2 regions of the Klebsiella grimontii genome follow, and region 1 is predicted to be linked to the other one. Evidence: predicted binding sites of a transcription regulator. Region 1 holds the regulator's gene; the other holds the start of a gene.
What was found. The regulator sigma-54, encoded in region 1, starts transcription at its own class of promoters, with help from an activator protein. The targets are predictions, from matches to a motif close to GTTGGCACANNTTTCGCTNT.
Positions count from the first base shown of each region.

Region 2: a site for sigma-54 is predicted at 8,929-8,948, ahead of hydN (electron transport protein HydN). Genes of this name have one in related genera too.

Region 1 covers NZ_CP169721.1:544,036-556,077, forward strand. Annotated here, with positions in the region: gene arcB (aerobic respiration two-component sensor histidine kinase ArcB) at 1-2,223, shown strand, start outside; gene elbB (isoprenoid biosynthesis glyoxalase ElbB) at 2,458-3,111, shown strand; gene mtgA (monofunctional biosynthetic peptidoglycan transglycosylase) at 3,108-3,833, shown strand; gene npr (PTS phosphocarrier protein NPr) at 3,887-4,159, opposite strand; gene rapZ (RNase adapter RapZ) at 4,156-5,010, opposite strand; gene ptsN (PTS IIA-like nitrogen regulatory protein PtsN) at 5,056-5,544, opposite strand; gene hpf (ribosome hibernation promoting factor) at 5,610-5,897, opposite strand; gene rpoN (RNA polymerase factor sigma-54) at 5,920-7,353, opposite strand; gene lptB (LPS export ABC transporter ATP-binding protein) at 7,401-8,126, opposite strand; gene lptA (lipopolysaccharide ABC transporter substrate-binding protein LptA) at 8,133-8,678, opposite strand; gene lptC (LPS export ABC transporter periplasmic protein LptC) at 8,647-9,222, opposite strand; gene kdsC (3-deoxy-manno-octulosonate-8-phosphatase KdsC) at 9,219-9,785, opposite strand; gene kdsD (arabinose-5-phosphate isomerase KdsD) at 9,800-10,804, opposite strand; gene ACE3MN_RS02645 (calcium/sodium antiporter) at 10,801-11,778, opposite strand; gene mlaF (phospholipid ABC transporter ATP-binding protein MlaF) at 11,988-12,042, shown strand, end outside.
Region 2 covers NZ_CP169721.1:1,198,048-1,210,089, forward strand. Annotated here, with positions in the region: gene ACE3MN_RS05780 (respiratory chain complex I subunit 1 family protein) at 1-543, shown strand, start outside; gene hycE (formate hydrogenlyase subunit HycE) at 561-2,270, shown strand; gene ACE3MN_RS05790 (formate hydrogenlyase complex iron-sulfur subunit) at 2,280-2,822, shown strand; gene ACE3MN_RS05795 (NADH-quinone oxidoreductase subunit B family protein) at 2,822-3,589, shown strand; gene ACE3MN_RS05800 (formate hydrogenlyase maturation HycH family protein) at 3,586-3,996, shown strand; gene hycI (hydrogenase maturation peptidase HycI) at 3,989-4,474, shown strand; gene ACE3MN_RS05810 (6-phospho-beta-glucosidase) at 4,687-6,111, opposite strand; gene ascF (PTS cellobiose/arbutin/salicin transporter subunit IIBC) at 6,138-7,580, opposite strand; gene ACE3MN_RS05820 (LacI family DNA-binding transcriptional regulator) at 7,837-8,850, shown strand; gene hydN (electron transport protein HydN) at 8,985-9,512, shown strand; gene hypF (carbamoyltransferase HypF) at 9,525-11,744, shown strand; gene ACE3MN_RS05835 (HoxN/HupN/NixA family nickel/cobalt transporter) at 11,756-12,042, shown strand, end outside.

The DNA of each region.
Region 1 (12,042 bases):
ATGGCCGTTACTATGGTGCTGCACGGCCAGGTGGAAAGTATTGATGTGATCCGCTCTATCTTCTTTGGTTTGCTGATTACGCCGTGGGCGGTCTATTTCCTGTCGGTGGTCGTTGAGCAGCTGGAAGAGTCCCGGCAGCGTCTTTCGCGGCTGGTGGAGAAACTGGAGGAGATGCGCGAGCGCGATCTCAAGCTGAATGTGCAGCTTAAGGACAATATCGCCCAACTTAATCAGGAAATCGGCGAACGTGAAAAAGCTGAAGCGGAACGTGAAACGACGCTTGAACAGCTGAAAATTGAGATGAAGGAGCGTGAAGAAACGCAAATTCAGCTTGAACAGCAATCGTCCTTTCTGCGCTCCTTCCTTGACGCTTCACCGGACCTGGTTTTCTATCGTAATGAAGATAAAGAGTTTTCAGGCTGTAACCGCGCCATGGAACTGCTGACCGGTAAAAGCGAAAAACAGCTTATTCATCTGAAGCCGCAGGATGTCTACAGCGAAGAGGTGGCGGAGAAGGTGCTGGAGACGGATGAGAAAGTCTTCCGCCATAACGTTTCGCTCACCTACGAGCAGTGGCTGGATTATCCGGACGGGCGCAAGGCCTGCTTTGAAATCCGCAAAGTGCCCTATTATGACCGCGTCGGTAAGCGGCGCGGCCTGATGGGGTTCGGTCGTGATATTACGGAGCGTAAGCGCTATCAGGACGCGCTGGAGCGGGCCAGCCGCGATAAGACCACCTTTATCTCAACGATCAGCCACGAGCTGCGTACGCCGCTTAACGGCATCGTCGGGCTGAGCCGAATCCTTCTCGATACCGACCTGACCGACGAACAGGAAAGATACCTGAAAACCATCCACGTCTCAGCGGTAACGCTGGGTAATATCTTCAATGATATTATTGAGATGGATAAGATGGAGCGGCGTAAAATTCAGTTGGATAACCAGCCGGTTGATTTCACCGGCTTCCTTGCCGACCTTGAAAACCTCTCCGGCCTGCAGGCGCAGCAGAAAGGGCTGCGCTTTGTGCTGGATCCTTCGCTTCCGTTGCCGCATAAAGTGATCACCGACGGAACGCGTTTACGCCAAATCTTGTGGAATCTAATCAGCAACGCCGTGAAGTTTACCCCGCAGGGTGGGAGCGTGAACGTGCGCGTGCGCTATGACGAAGGGGACATCCTGCACTTTGAAGTGGAAGATTCAGGCATTGGCATCCCTGAAGCGGAACAGGATAAAATTTTCGCCATGTATTACCAGGTGAAAGATAGCCAGGGCGGCAAGCCAGCGACAGGTACCGGCATCGGACTCGCTGTGTCGCGGCGTCTGGCGCGTAATATGGGCGGCGACATTAGCGTTGCCAGCCTGCCGGGTAAAGGGGCCACGTTCACGCTCACCGTACACGCGCCGGCCGTGGCTGAAGAGGTTGAAGACACGCTGGCGGAAGATGAAATGCCATTACCTGCGCTGAACGTGCTGCTGGTGGAAGATATTGAGCTCAACGTGATCGTGGCGCGTTCGGTACTGGAGAAGCTGGGCAACAGCGTGGATGTGGCGATGACCGGTAAGGCTGCGCTGGAGATGTTTGTACCCGGCGAGTACGATCTGGTTCTGCTCGATATTCAACTACCGGATATGACTGGGCTCGATATTTCTCGTCAGCTGAAACAGCGCTTTGCCGCCGATGAGCTTCCCCCGCTGGTTGCGCTTACCGCTAACGTCCTGAAGAACAAGACTGAGTATCTGGAAGCGGGAATGGATGATGTTCTGAGCAAGCCGTTATCGGTTCCGGCATTAACCGCTATTATCAAAAAATTCTGGGATGCGCCGGAAGAGGAGGAGAATGAGATGCCATCTGTAGATATCAGTAAATCAGCTTCCGTACTGGATATTCCGATGCTTGAGCAGTATATCGAACTGGTAGGGCCGAAGCTGATTAATGACGGTCTGGCCGTTTTCGAAAGAATGATGCCTGGCTACATGGCGGTTCTGGAATCAAATTTAACCGCTCGCGACCAGAAAGGTATCGTCGATGAGGGGCATAAGATAAAAGGCGCTGCGGGCTCTATCGGTTTGCGCCATATCCAGCAGCTAGGCCAGCAGATCCAAACCCCGGATTTACCGGCCTGGTCGGATAACGTTGGCGAATGGGTTGAAGAGATGAAATCCGAATGGCAAAACGATGTCGCGGTACTGAAGGCGTGGGTAGCGGCGGCAGATAAAAAATGACCCCGGATAAACCGGGGTGCGCGAATACTGCGCCAACACCAGGGAACGGGTCATTGCGCCAGAATCATTTGAGTGATTTTTTTACACGGCGCAACCTGAGGATTTGGCTTACTCGCTCATTAAGATAGCAAACCTTAAATATTTTGTTACGTGAAACAGTAAAATATGTGAAGCATAGCGAGTAAATCAAAATTTTTGACTGCTTTCATAAACTTGTACTAAGGGGCTGATGTGATGAAGAAAATTGGTGTAGTGCTGAGCGGTTGCGGCGTTTATGACGGAAGCGAAATTCATGAAGCCGTTATTACCCTGCTGGCTATTGCCCGCAGCGGCGCTCAGGCTATCTGCTATGCGCCTGATAAAGCGCAAACCGATGTTATCAATCACCTGACCGGCGAAGCGCAGGCGGAAAGCCGTAATGTGCTTGTGGAAGCGGCGCGTATCGCGCGCGGAGAGATTCAGCCTTTAGCAAACGCCCGGGTGGATGCGCTGGACGCGCTGATTGTGCCCGGCGGTTTTGGCGCGGCAAAGAACCTCAGCAATTTTGCTTCGCAGGGAAGTGAATGTGAAGTGGATAGCGATCTCAAGGCCCTGGCGCTGGCGATGCATCAGGCGGGTAAACCGTTGGGCTTTATCTGTATCGCTCCGGCGCTGTTGCCTAAAATATTCTCTATTCCGCTACGCGTCACTATTGGTACCGATCTTGATACCGCCGATGCGGTAGAGGAGATGGGGGCCGAACACGTGCCTTGCCCGGTCGATGACATTGTGGTTGATGAAGACAATAAAGTGGTGACGACTCCCGCGTATATGCTGGCGCAGAACATCGCCGAAGCGGCGAGCGGAATTGAAAAGCTGGTTGCTCGCGTATTGGTTCTGACGGCATGACATTTCGCTTTTCGCCGTTGCGCTTGATTAAACGTTTTTTGCTGAGGCTGCTGCTGGCTTGCGCGGTGCTATGGGGCGGCGGGGTTGTTCTGTTTAGCATCGTCCCCGTCCCGTTTTCAGCGGTGATGCTGGAGCGGCAGCTCGGCGCCTGGCTCTCAGGGAATTTTCATTACATCGCCCATTCCGATTGGGTGGGCATGGATGAAATTTCTCCGTGGATGGGGCTGGCGGTTATTGCCGCGGAAGACCAGAAATTCCCGGAGCACTGGGGGTTTGACGTCCCGGCGATTGAGAAGGCGCTGGCACACAATGAACGCAATGAGAACCGCATCCGCGGTGCGTCAACCCTGTCGCAGCAGACGGCAAAAAACCTGTTCCTGTGGGATGGTCGCAGCTGGCTAAGAAAAGGGCTGGAGGCGGGGCTGACCGTTGGCATTGAGACGGTCTGGAGCAAAAAGCGGATCCTCACCGTTTATCTGAATATTGCGGAGTTTGGTGAAGGGACGTTTGGCGTTGAAGCCGCATCGCAGCGCTATTTTCACAAACCGGCCAGCAGATTGACGGCTGCTGAAGCCGCGCTTTTAGCGGCGGTTTTGCCTAATCCCATTCGCTTTCGCGCTGATGCGCCGTCGGGTTATATTCGCAGCCGCCAGGCGTGGATCCTGCGCCAGATGAGGCAGTTAGGCGGGGAAGGGTTTATGCGGGCGAATCAGCTACATTGATGATTTCACGGCTCAGTACCCCGGAAGGCGCGCCGCGACCGGGGGAGTGAAATCTAATCCTCATCAAACCCGGCGTTGAACAGCGCGATAACCGCTGCCAGCGCCTCCACTTCTTGCGGGCCGTTGGCTTCAATCTCAATCTGCCGCCCTTTAGCTGAGTCAAGCATCAGCAGGGCAATCACGCTATTCGCTTCAGCTACAGTTCCTTCATCATTGCGCAGCAGCACTTCAGCATCGTAGTTCTGCATTAATTCAAACAGCTTCATCGCCGGGCGAGCGTGCATCCCCAGCTTATTGGTGATTTCAACGGTTTGCTTAACGGTCATGATTTGCGTTTTTCCAGCGTCCGATGACGGGACTGCACGTTCTTACCGCGCGAGCGGAAGTAGTCAGCCAGCTGTTCGGCGATGTAAACCGAACGGTGTTTACCACCGGTACAACCAATAGCTACCGTCAGATAGCTGCGGTTATTGGTCTCCAGCATAGGTAACCATAGCTCAAGATAGCTGCGGGTCTGGTAAATGAAATTGTGAACTTCCGTGTGCCGGTCGAGGAAGGCGGCCACGGGTTTATCCAGACCGGTCATCGGGCGCAGCTTCGGATCCCAGTGCGGGTTCGGCAGGAAGCGTACGTCGAAAACGTAATCAGCATCAATGGGAATACCGTGCTTAAAGCCAAAGGATTCAAACACCATCGTTAGCTCGCGTTCGCGCTTGCCTAACAAACGCGTGCGCAGCATTTCTGCCAGCTCATGTACCGACATTTCTGAGGTATCGACGATCAGGTCAGCGCGGGAACGCAGAGGTTCCAGCAGGTCGCTCTCTTCATCAATGGCGCTCTCCAGCGACAGGTTTTTGCTGGAGAGGGGATGCAAACGACGCGTGTCGCTGTAGCGGCGAATCAAGGTGTTACGATCGGCATCCAGGAACAGCAGCTGAGGTGAAAACTCTGCGGGCAGATTTTTCATCGCCTGCTCGAAGATTTCCGGCGACTCAGGCATGTTTCGCACGTCAATACTGACCGCGGCCGAGATGTTTCTGTCGGCGAGCGAGCGCGCCAGCTCGGGCAAGAGCACAACCGGCAGGTTATCCACGCAGTAAAAACCCATATCTTCCAGCGCTCGCAGGGCGACGGATTTCCCCGACCCTGAACGGCCGCTGACGATCATCAGTACCATGTACCGTTTCTCCTCAGTACGATAAAGAGTAAGGTGCGACCCCTGTTATGCCTCATCGCTGCTTCCTGCTTCAGTGATGATTTCATATAGCTCTTCATCACTTTGCGCAGCGCGCAGACGGCGGCAAATCGTTTTATCCGCCAGACGTTTCGCCACCAGCGAGAGCGTATGCAGATGCGTTTTTGTCTGATCTGCTGGAACGAGAAGGGCAAACAGAAGATCGACGGGTTGATTGTCGATAGCATCGAAGGCAATCGGGGTTTCCAACTGGACAAAAACGCCCACGGCCCGCAGCGTATCCTCTTCGAGTTTGCCATGGGGGATTGCAATGCCGTTGCCAATCCCGGTACTGCCCATTTTCTCACGGGTAAGGATCGCCTCGAACACTATCTGGGACGATAAGCCTAACTGCTTTGCCGCCAGCTCGCTGATGATTTCCAGCGCGCGTTTCTTGCTCTGGCAGTGAACCTGGCTACGGGTACATTCCTGGTTAAGGACATTGCTCAGTTGTAGAGCCGAATCGTTATTTATCATAATTTCACCTGAGCTCTCCTTGCCAACCGCCGGCAGGCGGTTGGCGTAGGCGATTGCCCGGACAATTAGTGTTGTTTCAGTTTATCTTTATGTTTTGTTAACTGTCTTGCCAGCTTATCGATAAGACCATCGATAGCAGCATACATATCCTGGCCTTCCGCACTGGCATGGATTTCGCCACCGTTGACATGCAGATTGGCGTCCGCAATTTGCGTCACCTTCTCCACTTTTAACACAATGTAGACCTGGTTGATCCTGTCGAAAAACTGCTCCAGTTTGCTGAACTTCGCGGTAACGAAATCGCGCATCGCGGGGGTTATCTCGACGTTGTGTCCTGTAATGTTGAGCTGCATAGTGTCTTCCTTATCGGTTGGGTCAAACCAGCTGCTTGCGCTGATTTGACGGCGGAATGGATAAAGACTCTCGGTACTTAGCAACGGTTCGCCGTGCCACCATAATACCCTGATCGGATAGCATGGTGGTGAGCTTACTATCACTCAATGGTTTCGCGGGGTTTTCCGCGGCGATTAATTTCTTCACCAGCGCGCGAATGGCCGTCGACGATGCTTCGCCGCCGCCTTCGGTGTTCACATGGCTGGAGAAGAAATACTTCAGCTCAAAAATACCGCGTGGACTGTGCAGGTATTTTTGCGTAGTAACGCGTGAAATAGTGGATTCATGCATTTCGACGGCCTGAGCGATATCCGCCAGCACCATCGGTTTCATAAACTCTTCACCTTGTTCAAAAAAAGCCTGCTGCTGTTCGACGATACAGCGGCTGACGCGCAGCAGGGTGTCGTTGCGGCTCTCCAGGCTCTTGATCAGCCAGCGCGCTTCCTGCAGGTTGCTACGGATAAACTGGCCGTCAGCGTCATTGCGCGTGCTGTTACCCATAGCGGCATACTGCTGATTGATCTTCAGGCGCGGAAGGCTATCTGAATTGAGCTCAACCACCCAACGATCGTTGACTTTACGCACCAGAACGTCAGGAATGACATATTCTGGCTCGCCAGTTTGGATCGACTGTCCCGGGCGCGGATCCAGCGATTGGATCAGATTTACCGCTTCCTTTAACACTTCTTCTTTGAGGCGGGTTACGCGCATCAGGCTGCGGAAGTCGTGGTTGGCCAGCAGATCGAGATGATCGCTGATGATCAGGCGGGCTTCTTCAATCCACGGCGTCTCTTTGGCAAACTGTGAAAGCTGAACCAGCAGGCAATCACGCAAATCTTTTGCCGCCACGCCGACGGGGTCGAAACGCTGAATGCGCTTGAGAACCGCTTCAACTTCTTCAAGTCCGATTTCATCGTCGCTAATACTTTCCACGATGTCTTCGACAGAAATCGTCAGGTAGCCGGTATCATCAACGGCATCGACGATAGAGGTCGCGATGGCGCGATCGGTATCGGTGAATGGCGTAAGTTCAACCTGCCACATCAGGTAATCCTGCAGGCTTTGCGTGGTCTCTCCCTGGTAGACGGGCAGTTCGTCATCCTGGTAATCGACGCCGTTGCCTGATGGCGTTCCGGCGGTGTAAATCTCATCCCAGCTGGCATCAAGCGGCAGCTCTTCGGGCATCTCTTTTTGCTCAAGGGCGTCGACGGTATCCAGAGATTCGCGATCCTCGGCCTCTTTGGTTTCTACCTCATCGTGAAGATCGGTTTGCTCCAGCAACGGGTTGCTGTCCAGCGCCTGCTGGAGTTCTTGCTGGAGTTCTAACGTGGACAGCTGCAGTAGACGAATCGCCTGCTGCAGTTGTGGCGTCATGGCAAGCTGTTGGCTTAGCCTTAATTGCAAACCTTGCTTCATATTCAGGGCCAATATCTCCGGCTAAAACGTCTGTAACCTCTACCCTATCAGAGTCTGAAGTCTTCCCCAAGATACACGCGCTTAACCTGCTCGTCTTCAAGGATTTGCTGCGGCGTACCGTGGGCTATCAGGTGGCCCTGGCTGACGATATAAGCACGCTCGCAAACGGCCAGCGTTTCCCTGACGTTATGGTCGGTTATCAGGACGCCAAGACCGCTGTCGCGCAGGTGTTCAATAATGCGTTTGATATCGATAACGGAGATGGGGTCAACGCCGGCAAAGGGTTCATCCAGCAGGATGAATTTCGGGTTAGCGGCCAACGCGCGGGCGATCTCGACGCGGCGCCGTTCACCACCGGAGAGCGCCTGGCCGAGACTATCGCGCAGGTGCTCAATGTGAAACTCCTCCATCAGCTCTTTCGCGCGATCTTCGCGCTGCTCGTTGCTGAGATCGTCGCGAATCTGCAATACCGCCATCAGGTTATCGTAAACGCTCAGCCGGCGGAAAATGGAGGCCTCCTGCGGCAAATAGCCGATTCCGCGACGCGCGCGCGCGTGCAGCGGCAGCAGGCTGATGTCTTCATCATCGATGATAATGTTGCCCGCGTCGCGCGGTACGATACCAACAACCATATAGAAGGTAGTGGTTTTACCGGCGCCGTTCGGACCGAGCAGGCCAACAATCTCGCCCGAATTCACGGTCAGACTGACATCTTCCACGACGCGGCGGCCTTTATAGGCTTTAGCAAGATTCTTTGCAGTTAATGTTGCCATAACGAATTACTTACCCTTCTTTGACTGATCGCTACCTTTATCCTGCAGCTGCGAAGGAACCAGAACCGTGGTCACGCGCCCGCCTTTATTGCTGAAAGCCTGCATTTTTTGTTCTTTCACCAGGTAAGTGATTTTGTCACCCTGGATATTGCTATCGATCTGTTCCAGATGCGCATTGCCGGTCAGGACGACAAAGTCGTTTTGCAGTTCATAATGCATTTTCGACGCGCGGCCTTTTACCGGTTTGCCGTTGTCCTGCATCTGGTAGAAGGTGGCCGGGTTACCGTAGCCATCGATAACCTCTTTGCCTTTTTCGCCGCCCGGACGGGTCACGACGACTTTGTCGGCGTTGATTTTGATCGTACCCTGAGTGACGACGACATTACCCGTAAAGGTAACGACGTTGCCCTGCATATCCAGCGACTGCTGATCGGATTCAATATGAATCGGCTGATCGGTATCACCCGTTTTGGCCTGTGCCGACAGGCTGGCGGCCAGTAAGGCGCTGGCGAGCGCAATCTTAAGGCTGAGTTTGTTTGTTCTGAATTTCATATGAGGTTCTAACCTTTTCAATCAGCTCGGCATTTTTGCTGCGCAGGTTCCCGCGCATTTTCAGGCCGCTGGAATTAAATGTTGTTCCGTACAACGTCACCATGTCATCGGAGGTAACATCCTGCGTCACCAGGTTTATCTGGGCGTTATCCGTCGTAATTTTGCGCAGTTGAGAATCCGCCGTCAGCGCATTAACCTCAACGTGCCCGTAAAGATACAGCATGCGGTCATTCGTCAACTTAGCTTTATCCGCTTTGATAGACCAGGTTGGTACTTTATTCGTATCGAAGGTGGTCATCACCGGTTTTGCGAACCACGAGAGCTGCTGTTCGGAAAAATACTCTACGTGTTCCGCGATTAGCCGGTAGTTAAGCGCCCCTTCGGGACTATAAACGACGGTATCGGTATGCTCGCTGGTATACGTCGGATCGTCAGGATTGATCGCTTGCTGGGTGGCATCGTCCGTACTCGCCAGGTTCAGGCCGATCAGGATCAGCGCGACCAGCGATAGTAAAATGATAACCCAACGTCTGGTTTTACTCATATAGATTGCCCTTTGGCCTCATCCAGCTTGCCCTGCGCCAATAGTAGCAAATCGCACACTTCGCGTACCGCTCCGCGACCGCCGTTGATACGAGTGACGTAATCCGCGCGCGGGAGCAGCAACGGATGCGCATCGGCTACCGCTATGCTTAAACCCACTTCAGCCATCACCGGCCAGTCGATCAGATCGTCGCCAATATAGGCCACTTCATCCGCGCTAACGGCCAGTTTATTGAGTAGCTCATGAAACGCCAGCAGCTTATCAGACTGCCCCTGGTAGAGATGGGTGATGCCGAGCGTCTGGCAGCGATCTTCCACCAGTTTAGCGTTTCGCCCGGTAATTATCGCTACTTCAATCTCTGAAGTCAGGGCGCAGCGGATACCGTAGCCGTCGCGCACGTTAAACGCTTTCAGCTCTTCGCCGTTGTTGCCCATATAGATAAGACCGTCGGACAGAACGCCGTCCACATCAAGTATCAGTAAACGGATCTTCGCCGCCCGGTCAATAAAGCCCTGACTTACCGGACCATAGCAGGTCGTTATCAGGGCATCAGCATTATTCATTATTTTTTCCTTACTTACACTACGCCCGCGCGCAGGAGATCGTGCATATGTATCACACCTACCAGACGGTCGCCATCGGCAACCAGTACGCAGGTGATATGACGGGACTGCATCAGGTTCAGCGCATCAACGGCCAGCGTACCGGGACGGATGCGGATGCCGCCTCGCGTCATGACTTCGGCGATGCTGGCGTTACGCATATCAATGCCGGTATCAAAGACGCGGCGCAGATCGCCATCGGTGAAAATGCCGATGATATTCATTTCATCGTCGCAAATAGCGGTCATGCCTAAATTTTTGCGCGTGATTTCCAGCAGCGCATCGCGCAGCGTGGCCTCCAGGCCAACATGCGGAATTTCATCGCCGGTGTGCATGATATCATTGACCCGCAGCAGTAGCTTACGGCCCAGCGCGCCGCCGGGATGCGATAGCGCAAAATCTTCAGCGGTAAAACCGCGGGCTTCCAGCAGCGCGACGGCAAGGGCATCGCCCATCACCAGCGCGGCGGTGGTGCTTGATGTGGGGGCCAGCCCTAACGGGCAAGCCTCTTTGGGCACCTTCACGCACAGATGAATATCCGCCGCGCGCGCCATGCTGCTTTCCGGTCGGCTGGTGATACAGATAAGCGACACCTGCTGGCGCTTAAGCACCGGGATCAGGGCGAGAATTTCATTTGATTCCCCGGAGTTAGATAGCGCGATCACTACGTCGCAGGGGGTGACCATGCCCAAATCGCCGTGCGCGGCCTCGCCGGGATGGACGAAGAATGCTGATGTCCCGGTGCTGGCGAACGTTGCGGCCATCTTTCGCCCGATATGGCCGGATTTACCCATTCCCATCACCACAACTTTACCGGTACAGCGAAAAATGGTCTCACAGGCACGGGTAAAATCTTCATTAATATATTGATCGAGCTGGGCCAGACCTTCACGTTCAATGTCCAGCACCTCACGGCCTGCCCGTTGAAAGTCAAAATCCGCTGGCAAATCTATTTGCGACATAATGTTATCCCGAATCATTCAACGAAGAGCGGCGCTGTCCAGTACAGCATCGCTAACCAAAGCACAAAACCACCCAGCAGCAGGGCGCCGGCAAGGCGACCGGGCTGTTGTTTACGACGCCAGCACAGCACCGCGAAGATCAGGCTGACCAGCAGCATGACGCCATAGTCGCGGGTAAAGGCCTCGGCGGCAAAGGCGCCAGGCGCAATCAGCGCGGGGAGCCCGAGAACCAGTACGATATTCAGAATATTAGCGCCAATGATATTGCCGATGGCGATGTCATTTTCGCCTTTTCGCGCTCCGGCGATGGCGGTGGCCAGCTCGGGCAGGCTGGTGCCGATGGCAACGACCGTTAAGCCGACGGTCAGTTCGCTGATGGCAAAAAAGTTTGCCAGCACCGTGGCGTTATCCACCACCATCCGCGTGGCCATCGGCATCACTATCATCGCGACGCCCAACCAGAGCAGCGCGACGGGAAGCGAGCCCTCCCGCGGCAGCTCCGCCAGCTGTTCACGGGTCAGGCTGTCGTTCCCCTGGCGTTCCGCAAGGCGGGCAATCTTAAGGGTAAACAACAGCCACAGTACCGCCAGCGCCAGCAAAAAAAGGCCATCTATCCGCGTAATCTGCCCGTCGTACAGCACAAATCCTGCCAGTAAACTGACCAGCAACATTAGCGGCAATTCGCGGCGCAGGATATCAGAATGCACGGTAAAAGGTTGAAACAGAGCGGTGAGGCCGAGGATCAGCAGGATATTGGTGATATTCGATCCCAGAGCTGTGCCGATCGCCAGATCGGTTTGCCCATGCAGGGAAGCGGCGGCGGAAACAATGACTTCCGGTAAACTGGTACCGATGCTGACCACCGTCATCCCTATAATAAGGGGGGGGATTCCCAGCATACGGCAGAGTATTGAAGCGGCGTAGACCAGACGATCGGCGCTGTAGACAACCAGCAATAAACCAATAATTAACAGAGCCGTCGCTAAGAGCATCTAAAGTCCTTTCTTCAGGTATAATCGTCGCCTCGCTGGCCGTCCGTAGGCAGCGTAACGAATTCTTAATTTTGACTTTATGTGTGCCAAAAGTAAAACAAATGCCAGCTTTCGCTAACCCGGGCGGGTAAGATTCTGTAAAAATGTTGGGTTTGTGGTGAAAGAAAGCGCCATGCTTAGCCCGACGGGTGTCTAGTAAGGATGATTTTATGAGCCAGAGTTCGGCGAATCTAGTCGAAGTGCGCGGTATTCGCTTCTCGAGGG
Region 2 (12,042 bases), 650 kb from region 1:
AGCCGCGAAGCGATGCTCGGCGTGCTGGTCGAGCCTATCCTGCTGCTCGGCCTGTGGGTCGCGGCGCAGGTCGCCGGTTCCACCCATATCAGCAGCATCGCCGACACCATTTACCACTGGCCCACCGCCCGCACTCTTCCGCTGATTCTGGCGCTGTGCGCTTGCGCCTTCGCTACTTTTATCGAAATGGGCAAGCTGCCCTTCGACCTGGCGGAAGCGGAGCAGGAGCTTCAGGAAGGTCCGCTCTCGGAATACAGCGGCAGCGGCTTCGGCGTGCTGAAGTGGGGCATCAGCCTCAAGCAGTTGGTGGTCCTGCAGATGTTCGTCGGCGTATTTATCCCGTGGGGACAGATGACCAGCTTTAGCGTCGGCGGTCTGCTGCTGGCGCTGGTGGTTGCCGTCGTCAAGCTGGTGCTTGGCGTGCTGGTGATTGCGCTGTTCGAAAACAGCATGGCGCGTCTGCGCTTTTGCGCCACCTCCCGCGTCACCTGGGCCGGGTTTGGTTTTGCCTTTTTAGCCTTCGTCTCCTTGCTGGTGGCGTGATTTAAGAGAGTTTGAGCATGTCTGAAGAAAAAATCGGTCAACATTATCTCGCCGCGCTGCACCAAACCTTTCCGGGCGTGGTGCTGGATGAAGCCTGGCAGACCAAAGACCAGCTGACGGTCACGGTAAAGGTCAACTATCTGCCGGAAGTGGTCGAGTTCCTGTATTACAAGCAGGGCGGCTGGCTGTCGGTGCTGTTCGGCAATGACGAACGCAAGCTGAACGGTCATTACGCCGTCTATTACGTCTTGTCGATGGAGCAGGGCACGAAATGCTGGATCACCGTGCGCGTGGAGGTGGACGCCAACAAACCGGAATACCCGTCGGTGACGCCGCGCGTGCCTGCCGCCGTGTGGGGCGAGCGCGAAGTGCGCGATATGTACGGCCTGGTGCCGGTGGGGCTGCCGGACGAGCGCCGGCTGGTGCTGCCGGACGACTGGCCGGATGAACTCTATCCGCTGCGTAAAGACAGCATGGACTACCGCCAGCGTCCGGCGCCGACCACCGACGCCGAAACCTACGAGTTTATCAACGAGCTGGGGACTAAAAAGAACAACGTGGTGCCGATTGGCCCGCTGCACGTCACCTCCGACGAACCGGGCCACTTCCGCCTGTTCGTTGACGGCGAGAATATTATCGACGCCGACTATCGCCTGTTCTACGTCCACCGCGGGATGGAAAAGCTGGCGGAAACCCGCATGGGCTACAACGAAGTCACCTTCCTCTCGGACCGCGTGTGCGGCATCTGCGGCTTCGCCCACAGCACCGCCTATACCACCTCGGTGGAAAACGCGATGGGCATCGTGGTGCCGGAGCGCGCGCAGATGATCCGCGCCATTCTGCTGGAGGTGGAGCGCCTGCACTCGCACCTGCTGAACCTCGGCCTCGCCTGCCACTTCACCGGCTTCGACTCCGGGTTTATGCAGTTCTTCCGCGTGCGCGAAACCTCGATGAAGATGGCGGAAATTCTCACCGGGGCGCGTAAAACCTACGGCCTGAACCTGATTGGCGGCATTCGTCGCGATCTGCTGAAAGAGGACATGATCCAGACCCGCCAGCTGGCGCAGCAGATGCGCCGCGACGTGCAGGAGCTGGTGGACATGCTGCTCAGCACGCCGAATATGGAGCAGCGCACGGTCGGAATCGGTCGTCTCGACCCGCAAATCGCCCGCGACTTCAGCAACGTCGGCCCGATGGTGCGCGCCAGCGGCCACGCCCGCGATACCCGCGCCGATCACCCGTTTGTCGGCTACGGCCTGCTGCCGATGACCGTCCACAGCGAGCAGGGCTGCGACGTGATTTCGCGCCTCAAGGTGCGTATCAACGAAGTCTATACCGCGCTGAATATGATCGACTTCGGCCTTGATAACCTGCCGGGCGGCCCGCTGATGGTGGAGGGCTTCACCTATATTCCGCACCGCTTCGCGCTCGGCTTCTCGGAAGCGCCGCGCGGGGATGATATCCACTGGAGCATGACCGGCGACAACCAGAAGCTGTACCGCTGGCGCTGCCGGGCGGCGACCTACGCCAACTGGCCGACCCTGCGCTATATGCTGCGCGGCAATACCGTTTCCGACGCGCCGCTGATTATCGGCAGCCTCGACCCGTGCTACTCCTGTACCGACCGCATGACCGTGGTCGACGTGCGCAAGAAGAAAAGCAAAGTGGTGCCGTACAAAGAGCTGGAGCGCTACAGCATCGAGCGTAAGAACTCGCCGCTGAAATAAGGAATCGCCATGTTTACCTTTATTAAAAAAGTCATCAAAACCGGCACCGCGACGCACTCATACCCGCTGGAGCCGATGCCGGTGGATAAAAACTTCCGCGGCAAACCGGAGCATAATCCGCAGCAGTGCATCGGCTGCGCCGCCTGCGTTAACGCCTGCCCGTCGAACGCCCTGACGGTGGAGACCGATCTGGCCGCCAACCAACTGGGGTGGCAGTTCAACCTCGGGCGCTGCATCTTTTGCGGGCGCTGCGAAGAGGTCTGCCCGACGGCGGCGATTAGGCTCTCTCAGGAGTACGAGCTGGCGGTGTGGAAAAAAGAGGATTTCCTCCAGCAGTCGCGTTTTGCCATCTGCCACTGTCGGGTATGCGAACGGCCGTTCGCCGTACAGAAAGAGATCGACTACGCCATCGCGCTGCTCAAACACAACGGCGACAGCCGCGCCGAGCTGCATCGCGAAAGCTTTGAGACCTGCCCGGAGTGTAAACGCCAGAAGTGCCTGGTGCCGTCCGACCGTATTGAACTGACTCGCCATATGAGAGAGGCCAGCTGATGAGCAATTTATTAGGCCCGCGCGATGAAAACGGCATTCCGCTGCCGATGACGGTGGATGAATCCATCGCCAGCATGAAGGCCTCGCTGCTGAAAAAAATTAAGCGTTCCGCCTACGTCTATCGGGTGGACTGCGGCGGCTGCAACGGCTGCGAAATCGAGATTTTCGCTACCCTGTCGCCGCTGTTCGACGCCGAGCGTTTTGGTATCAAAGTGGTGCCGTCGCCGCGTCACGCCGATATTCTGCTGTTTACCGGGGCGGTGACCCGGGCGATGCGTTCTCCCGCGCTACGCGCGTGGCAGTCCGCGCCGGACCCGAAAATCTGTATCTCCTACGGCGCCTGCGGCAACAGCGGCGGCATCTTCCACGACCTCTACTGCGTGTGGGGCGGGACCGATAAAATCGTGCCGGTAGACGTCTATATTCCCGGCTGCCCGCCGACGCCTGCCGCGACGCTGTATGGCTTCGCGATGGCGCTGGGCCTGCTGGAGCAGAAAATCCACGCCCGTCTGCCGGGGGAACAGGATGCACGGCCGACCGAGCTTCTGCACCCGGATATGGTACAGCCGCTGCGGGTGCGCATTGACCGCGAAGCGCGTCGCCTGGCGGGCTATCGCTATGGTCGCCAGATTGCCGACGACTATATGCGCCTGCTGGCGCAGGGCGATAGCCAGGTGGTGCGCTGGCTGGAGGCGGAAAAAGATCCGCGTCTGACCGAGATCGTCACCCATCTGAACCAGGTGGTCGAGGGAGCGCGTATCCGATGAGCGAGACGGTGGTGTTCAGTCAACTGAGCCGTAAATTTATTGATGAGAACGACGCCACGCCCGACCAGGCGCAGCAGGTGGTCTATTACAGCCTGGCGATTGGCCACCACCTCGGCGTGATCGACTGCCTGGAGGCGGCGCTGAGCTGCCCGTGGCAGGCGTATCTGGCGTGGATTGCGACCCTCGAAGAGGGCAGCGTCGCGCGGCGCAAAATGGAAGGCGTGCCGAAGTACGGCGAGATCGTCATCGATAGCAATCATGTGGCGATGCTGGCCAACGCGTTTGATAAAGCGCAGGCCCGGCAGACCCCCGAGCAGCAGGCATGGAGCAAAACCCTGCTCAGCATGCTGCATGATATTCACCAGGAAAGCGCCATCTATCTGATGGTGAGGAGACTCCGTGACTGACGTTTTACTCTGTGTCGGCAACAGTATGATGGGCGACGACGGCGCCGGCCCGCTGCTGGCGGAGATGTGCGCGGCTAATCCCGTCGGCGAGTGGGTGGTGATTGACGGCGGCAGCGCGCCGGAAAACGACATCGTCGCCATTCGCGAGCTGCGCCCCGAGCGCCTGCTGATCGTCGATGCTACCGATATGGGCCTGAACCCCGGCGAGATCCGTATCGTCGACCCGGACGATATCGCCGAGATGTTTATGATGACCACCCACAATATGCCGCTCAACTATCTGATCGATCAGCTAAAAGAGGATGTCGGCGAGGTGATTTTCTTAGGCATTCAGCCGGATATCGTCGGCTTTTATTATCCGATGACCCAGCCGATCAAGGACGCGGTCGCGACGGTGTACGCGCGGCTTGATGGCTGGCAGGGGCAGGGCGGTTTCGCGGCGCTGGAAGCGGCAGAGGAGCCGGCGTTCCCCGGCTAAGCGCAGCGCGAGCCGGGAGTTCGGCCAGGAGGGAGCAAGTGTACTTTTTTCCCGGGTCGCGGCGTAAACGCCTTACCCGGGCTACGGCTACTTTTGTCACCCGTAGCGTTTATCATTCCCGGAGGCGATGCTGCGCATCTGTCCGGGCTACCGGTCCGCGGACGTTGATGAACCTGTAGCCCGGCTAAGCGCAGCGCGAGCCGGGAAAATTTCTACGCCAAATCTTCCCCGTTGCTGGCAATCACCTTCTTATACCACCAGAACGACTTCTTGCGCCTGCGCGCCAGCGTGCCGTGACCGGCATCGTCGCGGTCAACGTAGACAAAGCCGTAGCGCTTGCTCATCTCGCCGGTGGAGGCGGACACCAGATCGATACAGCCCCAGCTGGTATAGCCCATCACCGGGATGCCATCTTCGATGGCGTCGCCCATCGCCTGAATATGCTCGCGCAGATAGCTGATACGGTAGTCGTCGTTGATCTCGCCGTTAGCGTCAATCTCATCGCGCGCGCCGAGACCGTTCTCCACGAGGAACAGCGGTTTCTGGTAGCGGTCATACATCATATTCATGGTGATACGCAGGCCGAGCGGGTCGATGCCCCAGCCCCATTCGCTGGCTTTGATGTACGGGTTTTTCAGCGACTTAACGATATTGGCGGCGCTGGTGTTGCCGGCGTTCATCTCCGCCGACGCGCAGCGCGAAGCGTAGTAGCTGAAGGAGACGAAATCGACGGTATGGCGCAGGATTTCATCATCGCCCGCTTCTTTGGCGATGGTCACGCCTTTCTCGCGGAATACCCGCGCCGCCCACACCGGGTACGCGCCGCGCGCCTGGACATCGATAAAGAACAGGTTCTCGCGATCTTTCTCCAGCGCCATCCACACGTCTTCCGGCTTACAGGAGTAAGGGTAGAAATTGCCGCCCGCCAGCATACAGCCGACCTGATTTTGCGGATTCACCTCGTGGGCGATTTTGGTCGCTAAGGCGCTGGCGACCAGTTCATGATGGGCGGCCTGGTATTTCACCTGCTCCTGATTTTCCCCCTCTTCAAACACCAGACCGGCGCCGGAGAATGGGCTATGCAGCATGATGTTGATTTCATTGAAGGTAAGCCAGTATTTCACTAACCCATCAAAGGCTTCAAAACAGGTACGGGCGTAGCGGGTGAAAAATTCCACCATTTTACGATTGCGCCAGGAGCCGTACTCGGTGACCAGGTGCATCGGCACGTCGAAATGGCACAGCGTCACCAGCGGCTCGATATTATGCTTTTTACACTCCTCGAACAGCGAGCGGTAGAAGGCGATCCCTTCCGGGTTCGGCTCTTGTTCATCACCTTTTGGAAACAGGCGGCTCCAGGCGATAGAGGTGCGGAAAACGCTAAAGCCCATCTCGGCCATCAGGGCGATATCTTCTTTATAACGATGATAAAAATCGATCGCCTCGTGGCTCGGGTAGAACTCATCGTCGCGCGGCGCGAAGCGTTTCTCTTGCCCCAGCTTGACCGCCAGGCGGTGCGCGCCGTGGGGAATCATATCGACGGTGGTCGGCCCTTTGCCGCCCTCCAGCCAGGCCCCTTCGGACTGGTTGGCGGCCAGTGCGCCGCCCCATAAAAATCCCTGTGGAAAAGTCGCCATGCGTTACCTCGTTAATAAAATGGTGTTCAGGCGTGAGAAGCCTGGGCGCCGGCCTGACGCTGTCTGGCGTCGGCGGCGGCTTCTTCAACCGGTATATCTTCAAAGCCGAGCATCAGCGTCAGAACAAACGACAGCACGACCGCCAGCGCCATGACGCCAAAGACCCAGACGATGGTCATCGGATTGGCCGGGTCGAAAAACTGGACGCTGGTAAACAGGCCCGGCGCCGCCATCGAGTGGCTGGCGAGCCCGGCAATCCCGGCCACCGCGCCGCAGATAAAGCCGCTGATCAGGCTGGCGATAAGCGGTCGCTTCAGCCGCACCGCCACGCCGTACAGCGCCGGTTCGGAAATCCCCGCCAGAATCGCGGAAGCCGCGGCCGCCAGCGCCGTCTGGCGCAGCTCAGGGTTTTTGGTTTTCCATGCCACCGCCAGCGATGAGCCGCCCAGCGACAGGTTGGCGCCGATTTCCGACGGCATCACCATGCCCTCTTTGCCGGTTTCGGCGATGGTCTGAATGATAGTCGGCGTGAAGACGCGGTGCATCCCGGTCATCACCAGCAGCGGCCACAGGGCGCCCATAATCGCCACCGACAGCCAGCCGAGGTAGCTGTGGATCGTATAGACCAGCGCGGAAATGGCGCTACCGATCCAGATACCGAGCGGGCCAATCAGCAGAATCGACAGCGGGGCGGCAATCAGCACGATCAGCATCGGTTTAAGGAAGTTTTTCGTCACCGCCGGGGTGATGCGGTCGACCCAGCGTTCGATATAAGAGAGGCACCAGGTCATCACCAGCGCCGGGATCACGGTATAGGTATATTTCACCGCCGTCACCGGAATAAAGGCGAACTCCACGTGCTCGCCCTGGGCGGCTTTGGCCATCAGCTCGATAAAGCTCGGGTGCACCAGCACCCCGGCAATCGCAATCGCCAGCGACATATTGGTTTTAAATTTCACCGCCGCGGAGGCCGCGACCATCAGCGGCAGGAAGAAGAACGCGCCGTCGCCGATAACCGTCAGGATGGTCAGCGTTGGCGCGCCTTTCGGCAGCGCGCCGGTCATCTCTAAGATCATCGCCAGCAGCTTGACCATCGATCCGCCGATAATCGCCGGGATCAGCGGCGACATGGTGCCGATCAGCGCGTCGAGGATCCCGGCGCCGATGCGCTTCAGGGTGATCGGCGGTTTCCCCTGCGGTTCGACAGGGCGCAGATCCCCCGGCAGCAGGGCGACCACCTCGCGGTAGGCCTGGGAGACGGTATTGCCGATGATGACCTGACACTGGTTATCGCTACGCACGACGCCGAGTACGCCTTTCAGCCCTTTGAGGGTGGCGCTGTCGACCCGCTCGTTGTCTTTGACCACAAAACGCAGGCGGGTCATGCAGTGGGTGACGGCGGCCACGTTATCTGCGCCGCCAATTGCCGCCACAACCTGCTGCGCCAGAGCTGCATAATTTTTAGACATCGGATTTTATCCTGTTTATCAATGGGGTACTGGCTTGTCACCGCGCCGGAAAGCGGAGCGGCATGATGCATATATAGGAAACCGGTTCCACAAAATCATGATTAGTTTCATGAATGCATACAAGAAATAAAAAAATAAGATCTCGATTTTGTGATTTTGATCGCGGAGTGTGCGTCAGCGCGGGATACGCGCAAATGCTGAAAAAGCGCCGCGCGTGCAGTACACTGCGGGCAACATTGGCAACAGGAATAACCACATGGCAACAATGCTGGAGGTCGCGAAGCGCGCGGGGGTGTCGAAGGCCACCGTTTCGCGGGTGCTGTCGGGGAACGGCTATGTCAGCCAGGAGACCAAAGATCGCGTCTTCCAGGCGGTGGCCGAAAGCGGCTACCGGCCGAATCTGCTGGCGCGCAACCTGGCGACGAAAAAGACGCAGACCCTCGGGCTGGTGGTGACCAACACCCTTTATCACGGCGTCTATTTCAGCGAACTGCTTTACCACGTGGCGCGGATGACAGAAGACAAAGGGCGGCAGCTGATCCTCGCCGACGGCAAGCACAGCGCGGAGGAGGAGCGCGAGGCGATTCAGTATCTGCTCGATCTGCGCTGCGATGCGATTATTATCTATCCGCGCTTTCTCAGCGTTGATGAGATGGACGAGATTATCGAAAATCATGAGCGGCCGATCATGGTGCTCAACCGCCGCCTGCGCCGCAACGCCAGCCACTGCGTCTGGTCCGATCAAAAGGCCTCGGCGACGATGGCGGTGGAAAAGCTTATCGCGCTCGGCCATCGCGATATCGCGTTTATTACCGGTTCGCTGGATTCGCCAACCGGCGTTGAGCGGCTCTCGGGCTATAAAGACGCGCTGGCCCGCCACAGCATTGCGGTGAATAACGATCTGATCGTCGAAGGGCGCTGGACGCCGGAAACCGGCGCGGCGGGGGTCGAAACGCTGCGCCAGCGCCGCGTCGGCTACAGCGCGCTGGTGGCGAGCAACGACGATATGGCGGTTGGCGCGATGAAACAGCTGCATCAGCTCGGCGTTAAGGTGCCGGAGCAGGTCTCGGTGGTGGGTTTTGACGATATCGTGCTGGCGCCGTATATGGTGCCGGCCCTCTCCAGCGTCAAAGTGCCGGTGACGGAGATGATCAAAGAGAGCATCAACCGGCTGATCTTTATGCTCGACGGCGGCGATCTTAAATTTCAGCAAACCTTCCCCGGCGAGCTGATCGAACGCGACTCGATGGTCCCCGGCCCGCACGCCTGACGTCGACAGCTGTCATCGTCACAACTGACGATGACAGTCTCCCCCGTAATTATCCTCTTTAATATCAGTAAGATAAAAGTTGGAACGTATTATGCATACTCCGGCGCGTAACCTTCTTACAGCTGGAGAAATGGATGAACCGTTTCATTATCGCCGACGCGAGCAAATGCATCGGCTGCCGCACCTGTGAAGTGGCCTGCGTGGTCTCTCATCAGGAAAATCAGGACTGCGCCGCGCTGACGCCAAAAACCTTTTTACCGCGTATTCACGTGATCAAAGGCGTCAACGTGTCGACGGCCACCGCCTGTCGTCAGTGTGAGGACGCCCCGTGCGCCAACGTCTGCCCGAACGGCGCCATCAGCCGCGACCAGGGCTTCGTCCACGTGATGCAGGAGCGCTGCATCGGCTGCAAAACCTGCGTGGTGGCCTGCCCGTACGGCGCCATGGAAGTGGTGGTGCGCCCGGTTATTCGCCACAGCGGCGCGGGGCTGAACGTGATAGCGGAAAAAGCCGAAGCCAACAAATGCGACCTGTGCTATCACCGTGAGGAAGGCCCAGCCTGTATGGACGCCTGTCCGACCCACGCGCTGATTTGCGTCGACCGCAACAGGCTCGAACAGATGAATATCGAAAAACGCCGCCGCACCGCGCTGGCCTGGTAATCCGGCCGCGCAATGAACGGGGTGCAGATCCGCATTCGCGGTAAAGTGCAGGGGGTGGGATTCCGCCCCTTCGTCTGGCAGTTGGCGCAGCAGCTGGGAGTGCGCGGCGACGTGTGCAACGACGGCGACGGCGTGCTGGTGCGCCTTGTCGGCGATGATGCGGCCTTTCTCAGCGCGTTAACCCGCCGCTGCCCGCCGCTGGCGCGTATCGATAGCACCGAAACTCAGCCGTTTGTCTGGGCCGTCGCGCCGCTGGATTTCACCATCCGCCAGAGCGGGGCCGGGAGCATGCGCACGCAGATCGTGCCCGATGCCGCCACCTGCCCGGCATGCCTGGCGGAGATGAACAACCCGCAGGATCGCCGCTACCGCTATCCGTTTATCAACTGCACCCACTGCGGGCCGCGCTTTACCATTATTCGCGCCATGCCCTACGACCGCCCGCTGACCGCTATGTCGCCGTTTCCTCTTTGCCCCGCCTGCGCGGCGGAGTATCGCCATCCCGCCGATCGCCGCTTTCACGCGCAGCCGGTGGCCTGCGCCGAGTGCGGCCCGCGGCTGGAGTGGCGCGGCCCGAAGGGGCATTTATTTGGTGAGGCCGCTTTAGACGCGGCGATTGCTCGCCTGCGGGCGGGTGATATCGTGGCGGTGAAGGGGCTGGGCGGTTTTCATCTAGTGTGCGATGCCGGAAATCGCGCTGCCGTGGCGACGCTGCGGGCGCGTAAGCATCGCCCGGCGAAACCGCTGGCGGTGATGCTGGCGACGACGGCAGGGCTCAGCGGACCAGCGGTGACGCTGCTGACCTCTCCCGCCGCGCCGATCGTGCTGCTGGATAAAACGCAGATTGACGGCCTGTGCGATGAAATTGCGCCGGGGCTTGCGGAAGTAGGGGGGATGCTGCCGTCTAATCCATTGCAGCATTTACTTTCGCAGGCGCTGGCGCGCCCCTTGGTGATGACCTCCGGCAATCTTAGCGGCCGCCCGCCAGCGCTGACTAATGAAGACGCGCTGGCGGATTTAGCCGCGATTGCCGACGGTTTTCTGCTGCATAACCGCGAGATTGTGCAGCGGATGGATGATTCGGTGGTGCGGCAAAGCGGCGAGATGCTGCGCCGCGCCCGCGGCTACGTGCCGGACGCGCTGGCGCTGCCGCCGGGCTTTTGCGACGCGCCGCCGCTGCTGGCCCTCGGCGCGGAGATGAAAAATACCTTCTGCCTGCTGCGCGGCGATGAAGCGGTGCTCAGCCAGCATTTTGGCGATCTCGACGACGAGGGCGTCGAAGAGCAGTGGCGACAGGCGCTGCGTCTGATGCAGGAGATTTACGCTTTTACCCCGCAGCGGGTGGTGGCTGACGCCCATCCCGGCTACCGCGCTTCGCGGTGGGCGGCGTCGCTGGCGCTACCGGTGGAGCGCGTGTTGCATCATCATGCCCACGCTGCCGCCTGCCTGGCCGAGCATCGCTGGCCGCTGGACGGCGGCGACGTGATTGCCCTGACCCTCGACGGTATCGGGATGGGGGAGAACGGCGAGCTGTGGGGCGGCGAATGCCTGCGGGTCAACTATCGCGAGTGCGAGCGTCTTGGCGGGCTGCCGGCGGTGGCGCTGCCCGGCGGCGACCTCGCGGCGCGTCAGCCGTGGCGCAATCTGCTCGCCCACTGCCTGGCATTTGTCCCTGACTGGCAAGATTATCCTGCAACCGCCGCACTGCGTCAGCAAAACTGGCCGCTGCTGGCGCGAGCGATTGAGCGCGGCATAAATGCGCCCAAAGCGTCGTCGTGCGGACGGCTGTTTGATGCCGTCGCCTGCGCGCTGGGCTGCGCCCCGCTCACCCTGAGCTATGAGGGGGAAGCGGCGTGCCGTCTGGAAGCGCTGGCGGCGACCTGCGAAGGGGTTGATCATCCGGCGACGCTGCCGTGGCGCGATGGAAAACTGGATCTGGCGACGTTCTGGCAGCGGTGGCTGAGCTGGCAGGCGAGTCCGGCGCAAAAAGCCTGGGCCTTTCATGATGCGCTGGCCCGCGGGCTGGCGGCGATGATGCGCGATTACGCGAACGCGCGCAATATTCACACGCTCGCCTTCGGCGGTGGGGTACTGCACAACCGCCTGCTGACGGCGCGATTGACCTTTTATCTGGCCGATTTTACTCTGCTCTTTCCGCAGCAGCTGCCCGCAGGCGATGGCGCGATTGCCCTCGGCCAGGCGGTTATCGCTGCGGCCCGCCTGCAGGCTTAAAGGACACCGACATGATAGTGACGATTTTGCGTCAGCAGCCGCGCGCAGCGGCGCTGGTGCTGGCATTGATTGCCGCCAATTTGCTGGCCTGGGGCTGGGCGTTTGCGGCGTTCGGCGGCAGCGGCGCGCTGATGGCCGCCAGCCTGCTGGCCTGGGGTTACGGTCTGCGCCACGCGGTGGACGCCGACCATATCGCGGCGATCGACAACGTGACCCGCAAAATGATGCAGCAGGGGAAGCGGCCTTTTGCCGTTGGCGCGTGGTTCTCGCTGGGACATTCGTCGATTGTGGTGCTGGC